Regions from separate parts of the Exiguobacterium sp. s191 genome, predicted to be linked through region 1. Evidence: predicted binding sites of a transcription regulator. Region 1 holds the regulator's gene; the other holds the start of a gene.

What was found. The regulator LexA, encoded in region 1, represses DNA repair genes until DNA is damaged. The targets are predictions, from matches to a motif close to CGAACATATGTTCG.
Region 2: the regulator LexA is predicted to act here: its motif matches at 2,931-2,944, upstream of KNQ09_RS13165 (Y-family DNA polymerase).

What each region holds. Positions count from the first base shown of each region.
Region 1 covers NZ_JACSNC010000001.1:434,149-438,450, reverse strand. Annotated here, with positions in the region: gene KNQ09_RS02245 (PTS transporter subunit EIIC) at 1-814, shown strand, start outside; gene KNQ09_RS02240 (DUF896 domain-containing protein) at 890-1,126, opposite strand; gene KNQ09_RS02235 (YneB family resolvase-like protein) at 1,240-1,893, opposite strand; gene yneA (cell division suppressor protein YneA) at 1,939-2,226, opposite strand; gene lexA (transcriptional repressor LexA) at 2,438-3,052, shown strand; gene KNQ09_RS02220 (metal-binding protein) at 3,084-3,554, shown strand; gene KNQ09_RS02215 (MIP/aquaporin family protein) at 3,741-4,302, shown strand, end outside.
Region 2 covers NZ_JACSNC010000002.1:299,417-303,718, forward strand. Annotated here, with positions in the region: gene KNQ09_RS13150 (heavy metal translocating P-type ATPase) at 1-357, shown strand, start outside; gene KNQ09_RS13155 (ZIP family metal transporter) at 409-1,221, opposite strand; gene KNQ09_RS13160 (YolD-like family protein) at 1,273-1,602, opposite strand; gene KNQ09_RS13165 (Y-family DNA polymerase) at 1,586-2,908, opposite strand; gene KNQ09_RS13170 (pentapeptide repeat-containing protein) at 3,085-3,723, shown strand; gene KNQ09_RS13175 (MBL fold metallo-hydrolase) at 3,791-4,302, opposite strand, start outside.

The sequences.
Region 1 (4,302 bases):
TAGCGGTGTGGATCCAATTCTTGCATTCGGCGTTATTCCAGTCGTTGGTTATCAAGGAAGCGTCTTAACTGCTTTGGTCATTGGTATATTAGGAGCAAAATTTGAAAAATGGTTACGGCGAATCATGCCAAATGCACTTGATTTGATATTTACTCCGTTTTTTGTATTATTAGGTTCAATGATATTGGGATTACTTGTACTAGGTCCTCTTTTGCATATTCTAGAGAATGGTCTGATTACTCTCGTGACGATGTTAATTAGAATGCCTTTTGGTCTTGGAGGCTTGCTGATTGGTTTTATGTATCCGCTTGCAGTCATGACTGGAATGCATCATTTATTCATTGCTATCGAAACGACGCTACTTGCAAATACAGGATTTAACCCCCTAATCACTTTATGCGCCATGTATGGATTTTCAAATGCTGGTACGGCGCTCGGTATTACATTACGCGCAACAAAAAGTACAGTACGGGTTGCTGGTATGAGTGCCACACTCACGCAATTATTAGGAGTTAGTGAACCTGCATTGTTTGGGATTGTCATGCGATATAGTATGAAACCTTTATATGTTATGATTGCGTGTTCTGCTTTGGGTGGTGCTCTTCTTTCGCTCTTACAGATTAAGGCCAACTCTTACGGTCTAGCTGTTATTTTATCTCCTTTAATGTACATTTATGAATGGAATCAACTTTTAGCTTATTTAATCGTATCGGTCTTAACCTTTGTTGCTGCACTCACCATCACTTACTTTTTCGCAGTTCCTAAATCAGTTTTGGTTGCGGAACCACAAAAAGTAACTTCCAAGATATCTTGATATCAGCTGAAAACAATAAAATAGCCTTCTATATTAGACACCTACTTCTCGGGTGGTCCTATAGAAGGCTATTTTTTATTGTTTATTCCGTTCTTCTTCTTGTGCTTGTTTCAATTTCTCTGGTGTTACGTCCGTTCCTTCTTCATCGACGATTTTCATGCCCATGAGTTGGTTTTTGAACGATCCACGGAATGCTGCGAGATACGCTGCACGTAACTCTTTTTGCTCTGCCGTTTCGGCTTCTGATAACGGCTCGACTTTTGATTTATTCGCTAATGCATTGATTCGATCTAATTGTTCTTGTGATAACATGGAATCCCTCTTTCTGTACGACTCAAACTTGAGTTGTTCAATTGTATCCTTACTTTAAAAGAGGCTATAAAAAAAAGCAAGTTAACCGCGTCAGTCGACGGGTAACTTGCTCTTCATTCCGGGCTAGGTGTCAGTTCGCGGTATTCAAGATATCGACGATTGACCGTTGCTTTTGAAATATCATGTCCCATACCACGCAAGGTGATGGCGATATCTGAAAACGTCAGTCCGAGCTCTCGAAGACGTACGATTTCTTCGATCGGTACGTCCTTTCGACTACGCCCAGCGTTCTCTCCTTGGCGATTCAGATTTCGTTCCGGGCGAAAGCCTTGTTCAACAGCTCGCCGCATGCCGCGCGCGATTTTTGCGTTATGCAGTTTCCGTTGATATTCTTCCACCAGTGAGACAATCTCAAGGACCATTGCTTCTGCATCCGCAAGCTGGTATTCTCCATCGGAATCAAGTGTCATCAACCGAACACCGTGCTTCTTAAACGTGTGCAAAATAGCGATTTTCGCATTCCCTCGACCAATCCGTGTGTCATCTGTCACGAGGACCGCATCTACCGCATCACGTGTTACATGATCAAGAACCGTCAGCATCCCTTCCCGATCGACGTCATATCCACTCTCTTTTTCAGAGACGACATCTACGACATCAAAACCCTTTTGAGACGCGACCTTCGAAAGCTCCATCCGTTGGCGTTCAATCGAACTATCTTGTGCTTCTTTTTCGGTCGACACCCGACAATAAATCACGACCTTCATCGTACCTCACATCCCTGTTCGTTCTTTCACAACTTTTCCATTTTGTCATTGTTGTGCGATTGGTACAACGATTTTGCTTTTTGAGATGACGTGTTTTGTTTCAACATCATTATTTTTAATCAACCAATTGACGTACTCTTCATCTGACATCGAACCATCATTGTAGACTTCAGCGATTTGTTCGACTGTAGCGTTCTCATCGACCGTAACGGAAGCTGTCATCAGTTGCGCCACTTTTTCATCCGGGCGTGGTGTGAGTAAAAAGATCACGAAGGCAATACTTAATGCATAGAAGAGAATTGAAAAAGCATGAGTACGAATCGTATGAATCATCATGAATCCCTCCAAATATGAAATGAATGAGTTAGAATAAATGTTCGCGGAACAATTGTTCGCATAACTCATAATAAACACAGAACCCGTGTTCGGTCAACACAAAATGTCGAACAATTGTTTGTACGCTCATTTGTTCTATGTTATAGTGAATCTAGAAACATATATTCTTACATTTCAAACTTCAATCCAGAAAGAGGTGGCAATTCGTATGCGGAAAATGTCTAAGCGCCAACAAGAGATTCTCGACTACATCGTCTCTGAAGTGAAACTGAAGGGGTATCCACCATCAGTTCGTGAAATCGGAGAAGCAGTCGGACTCGCGTCTAGCTCGACGGTACACGGTCATTTGGATCGACTCGAGAAACGGGGAATGATTCGCCGTGACCCGACGAAACCACGTGCGATTGAGATATTGCTTGATAAGCCTGAAGAAATCACGGAAGCCATCGTCCATGTTCCCGTCATCGGGAAAGTCACAGCGGGTCTTCCGATTACAGCGATTGAAAACATCGAAGAACAGTTCCCGCTCCCTGCACATTATGTAGGAAATGAGACGGTCTTCATGTTGATGATCGATGGTGAATCGATGATTAACGCAGGTATTCTAGACGGCGATCGTGTCATCGTGCGCCAACAAAACACAGCAGAAAACGGAGAAATCGTCGTAGCTATGACCGAAGATAGCGAAGCGACGGTGAAACGGTTCTTCTTAGAAGATCAACAGGTACGTCTACAACCAGAAAATGACTCGATGGATCCGATGTATTTCGATAATGTCTCCATTCTTGGTAAGGTAATCGGCGTGTATCGGACGATTCATTGACGGAGGGACCAGTTACGACTGGTCTTTTTTCATGCCTTCAGGAAATGTACATGATACCGTCAATACCGTCGCACTGACGGGTTACGTTGCGTATTCGGTCGCAACGCAACAAACCGATTGGTTACCAACCGCCATCGGTATCGCTGTCGGTACCCTTTGGTTGTCACCCGACCTCGATTTAAAGTCAGAACCGTATTATCGCTTTGGACCATTTCGAGTCCTTTGGATGCCGTACGTCAAAATCATGCCCCATCGCTCGATCTGGTCACATGGACTGATCATCGGAGACATTATCCGGCTTCTTTATAGTGCTGCGATTCTGATTCCGCTACTATTTTTAAGTCTATATTTTCAGGTTCTTGATTCTGCTACGATTGATTCGTGGTTCGCTTCCTTGCCTGCATTCGTCGTCGGTATCATGGTGGCGAGTACGATTCATATTCTACTAGATTATTCCAGCAGTTGGTTTCGACCTAAAAAAAGAAAAAAACGTCGTCGGTAACACCTCTTTTGCTTGCTTGCAAGCAGAATGAGGTGTTTTCTTATCCACTTTTTCGTATCTTTAAACATCAAAATAAAAAATTTCCATTCCTATATTTCAATTATATGTATTGAAAACGTTCTCAATTCGGAGTAATTTAAAGTAGAAAGGCCATTATCTGCTTTAATCCAAAGGGAGGGTTTTTGCATGAATAACTTTGTATTGGAAATGATCGGTACGATGATCCTCATCCTGCTCGGGGATGGAGTCGTCGCCGGTGTCGTCTTGAAAAAGACGAAATCGGAAAACAGCGGATGGATCGTCATCACGTTCGCTTGGGGTCTTGCCGTCATGACAGCAGCATTCGTCGCTGCTGAAAGTGGAGCACACTTGAACCCCGCATTGACGATCGCACTTGCTTTGAACTCTGACCTACCGTGGGCAGACGTTCCGATCTACATTGCCGGACAACTTGTCGGAGCTTTCATCGGCGCCATTCTCGTTTGGCTTCATTACATGAAACATTTTGAAGCGACTGATGATCAAGCTGCAAAACTCGGTGTATTCGCAACAGGTCCAGCGATTCGTCATACGCCGTCGAACTTGATTTCTGAGATCATCGGGACATTTGTTCTCGTCTTCGGTATCTTGGCACTCGGTTTAACAACGTTCGGAGATGGCTTAAAACCACTCATCGTCGGTTTACTCGTCGTCGTCATCGGTCTCTCGCTCGGTGGTACAACAGGGTATGCCATCAACCCGGCTCGTG
Region 2 (4,302 bases), on a different contig from region 1:
AAGACAGCAAAAGGAAAAACAGCGTTCGTAGGGGATGGAATCAACGATGCCCCTGTCCTGACACGGGCGGATGTCGGAATCGCCATGGGCGGAATCGGGAGTGATGTGGCGATTGAAGCAGCGGATGTCGTTTTGATGACCGATGAGCCGAAACAGCTTGCCGATGCGATGGATGTTGCCAGAACGACGCGAAAGATCGTCTATCAAAACATCTATTTTGCCCTTGGAATCAAAGCAATCTTTTTGTTACTTGGAGCCTTTGGAATCGCAACGATGTGGGAAGCCGTCTTTGCTGATGTCGGTGTGACAATGTTAGCGGTCCTGAATGCGATGCGTCTATTAAAGATACGTGCATGAACAAATATGCGATCATTTCCTCTTTTGAGGAGATGATCGCATATTTTTAGATCACCCGAGTGCGACATCGAGAATCATCATGACCGTAAACCCGACCATCAGACCAAGCGTTGCTAAATCGGATCCGTTCTCTGCTTGTGATTCCGGAATCAATTCTTCGACGACGACGAAAATCATCGCTCCGGCAGCAAACGATAACGCATACGGTAGAAGCGGTTGAACGAAGAAGACCGCGGCTGCTCCGACCATCGCGGCAATCGGTTCGACGATTGCTGACAATTGACCGTAATGGAAGGCGCGCCGGCGCGACATTCCTTCACCGCGTAGTGGAATCGATAGGGCAGCTCCCTCCGGCATGTTTTGTATCCCAATACCGAGTGCGAGCGTCAAGGCACCGGCGACGGTCGCCCCGTCCATGTTTAAGGCAGCGGCGCCAAAAGCGACACCAATCGCAAGACCTTCGGGAATATTGTGCAACGTGATCGCAAGAAATAGTAACGTCGTTTTCTTGAGTCCTGTCGAAGGACCTTCCGCTGTCTCGAGTGGTGCAGATAAGTGCAAATGCGGCGTGACGAAGTCGAGGAGACGGACGAAAAATCCACCAGCGAGAAAACCGATGGCAGCAGGAATCCAGGCGATTCCTCCATCCTGCTCCGTGAACTCGATCGCAGGAGCAAGCAGCGACCAAAACGACGCGGCAATCATGACGCCGGCGGCAAAACCGAGCATCATGTTCATGACGCGTTTTTCAATCGTCGTAAAGACGAAGACGAGTGCCGCACCAAGTGCGGTTAACCCCCACGTCATCATTCCGGCAAGCAATGCTTGCACGACGACGGGGAGGGAAGTAAACCAATCCAACATGACTATTCCTTCTTTCCGGGGACGATTTAAAGCATCCATCTGTATGAGAGCTTACCCGTTTTCGATCCGGACGATTCGTGTGAAGGGAATTTCAATGACTTCACGTCCGCGCAGAAAGAGAACGGAACGTTCGGGTTCTAGTCGTTCGACGAAACCGACGACCGTCACGTAGCTACTTTCCTTATAATACGTGATTTCAAGTTCGTTTCCTTCTATTAAAGCTTCTTGAAGCAGAAAGTGCCATGATTCTTGCAACTGTTCATCAATTTCAGGCAAGTCGAGCTGATGCATCTGGACATAGTATTCCCGCAGCAGTTGCAAATGTTCCGGCATGAGAAAAGGAATCCATTTTAAATTTCCCCGATCACGATACGCTGTCATGAAGATCACCTCCCGGATGACCGCCGACAAAACGAAGGCGACGTTTGGCGACACTCGTATCAAGAAACGAGACAGCGAGGCGAATCGTTCCTTTTCCGTAGCGAAGGTTGACGACATCCATTGCTTTTAATAACCGTCGCCGTTTCCAGAGCCGCGCATTATCCTCGAACAAAGACAACTGTAAGGTGCCTTGATCGGCAGTCAAATGCCCCACTGCGACGGATAAAAAACGAACAGGTTCTCCGTCGAGCCAATTCGGTTCGAATAATTGTAAGACGTGACGCAAAATGATGCGTTCATCGGATGTCGGATAAGGCAACCGTACTTGACGGGAGAAACCACTTCGGACGACGTTTCGAGAATAACGGACACCGATGTGAACGGTCCAGCCGACTTGATTCGAAAAGCGACAACGTGCGGCAACATCCTGTACCAGTTCATTGAGCACATTCCGGATGCGTTCGAACTGATAATAGTCCTGCATTAAGGTCACACCGTGTCCAATCGTCCGTTGAGGGGCTTTCTCGAACAGATGACGCGGGGGAAGCAGTGTCGGTGACGCGTCGAGTCCCCAAGCGTGATGCCACAGTTCGGCACCGATGACACCGAAGCGTTCGTGTAACTCTTCAACGGGGCGCATGGCAAGATCACCGATCGTTTCAATCCCCATCATCTGCAGATGTTGTTCCATGCGATGTCCAACTCCCCACATCTTTCGAATCGGAAAATCATGAAGACGTCGTGCGACATCAGCATATCCACATCGCGCGATGCCTTCTTTTTTCCCGATTAAATCAAGCGTCAATTTCGCGATGACGTTATTTGGACCAATCCCGATGCGGACGTGGATGCCGGTTTGTTTCAGGATTGCTTCTTTAATTTTGAGGGCAGCTTGCAGGTCAGAACCAAATAGGCGATCGGTTCCGGTCATGTCAATGAAACTTTCGTCAATCGAATAGACGCGGATGGCTTCAGGTGGGGCGAATTGGTGCAGGACATCCAGGACACGAATCGACGTCTTCATATAAGCGAGCATACGTGGTTCGACAAGTCGAATCGTACGACGAACAGCGTATGGCAATTGCTCGATTTCATATAATCGACCGGCTGTCTTGATTCCAAGTGCTTTTAAGGCAGGGGTGGCAGCGAGAATGACGGACCCGCTTCGTTTTAAATCGGAGACGACCGCCAGGCGTGTCGTCAAGGGGGGGAGATTGCGATACTGGCATTCACAGCTGGCGTAGAAGGACACACTGTCGACGCAAAAAATCCGTTTATCTTGTGGTAAAACGACGGAAGGAAACATTTGAATCACTCCTTTACATAAAAGAACGTATGTTCTTATTTTAATTTTCTTTGACTATAGCATGGTCTCAAAGTGTCTCAAAATAAAAACTGTTGAAAAAAGGGGAATTTGAACGATTTTCCCTCATATAAAAGGAGTTTGATACACTAAGGGAGAGAAAAAAGGGGGAACCTTCATTGAAAGAGACCATTATCCGTTTACCAGAATTACCGAAAACGCTTCAACCAGAGACGTTCGATCAAGTCGAAATCGATGACCCGTATCTAAAAGGAGCGCGTTATGAGAAAGAGTCGATGCCGAGTGAACTGACAGAACGCATCGATGCCTATCAAGTGTGTTTTCAAAATGTCTCGTTCGCGAATCTCACCTTTGACCGTGGTTCGTTCGAAGATATCCGTTTTGAGCAATGTGACTTAACGGGATGTCACTTCCAAGAAACTCGTTTTCACCGCGTGTCCTTCGTCGGATGCCGGATGACGGGTGTTCAGTTCGAAGATTGTACGCTGGACCATGTGACGATTCAGGAAGGACTTGCGGATTACGCACAGTTCATTCGCAGTACGGTCCGTCACCAACACTGGAGCGAAACGACGATGAAAGAAGCACAGTTCTTCGAAGTGAAACCGACCCAGTGGAAACTCGAAGCGGTCCGGCTTACGGATAGTCAATGGATTGAAACGCCGTTAAAAGGTCTCGACCTCCGGCAGACGGAGCTCTCTGGTATTACGATCGATCCGCGATTTTTACCAGGTGCTGTCATTACGGAAGAGCAAGCAGTTGCCTTTGCTCGTTTGTTAGGTCTCGTCATCCCATAACAAAAAGAAGTCCTTGTTTCGATGGATATTCGAAACAAGGACTTCTTTTTAATGAAAGTTACTGTTCTTAAAATGACATCGTTTCGCCATCCTCCGGAATCAGGAAATGGGCAGAGAGATGGAAAGCAGTTAAAAAGTCAGCAATCATATCACGTCGCAAAAGACAGTGGTTGACGGACTCGAGGTGCGAGACGATGATCGTCGCTTCCGCCGCCGCTTCGTGTACGGCAAGGAGATCACGCTGTGACATCGTGATCGGCTCTCCGGTCAAGAACTGGGCGGCGCCACTGTTGACGACGATGATATCGGGCGTATGTTGTTCGATCGCATGCGCGACCTCGTCACACCAGATCGTATCACCTGCGATATAAAGTGTCGGTTCGTCCGGATGGGTGAGGACGAGCCCAGACACACGTCCCATCCGTTCGCCGATTTCACCGACACCATGCTGTCCACCTGTTCGATGGACTTGGATATCACCGATCGTTACACCGGAATCGAAGGAAGAAACGTTCGTGAAGCCGGCTTCTCGGATGTGCTGCGCGTCTTCTTCTTGCTGCGCATAGAGTGGCAAATGCT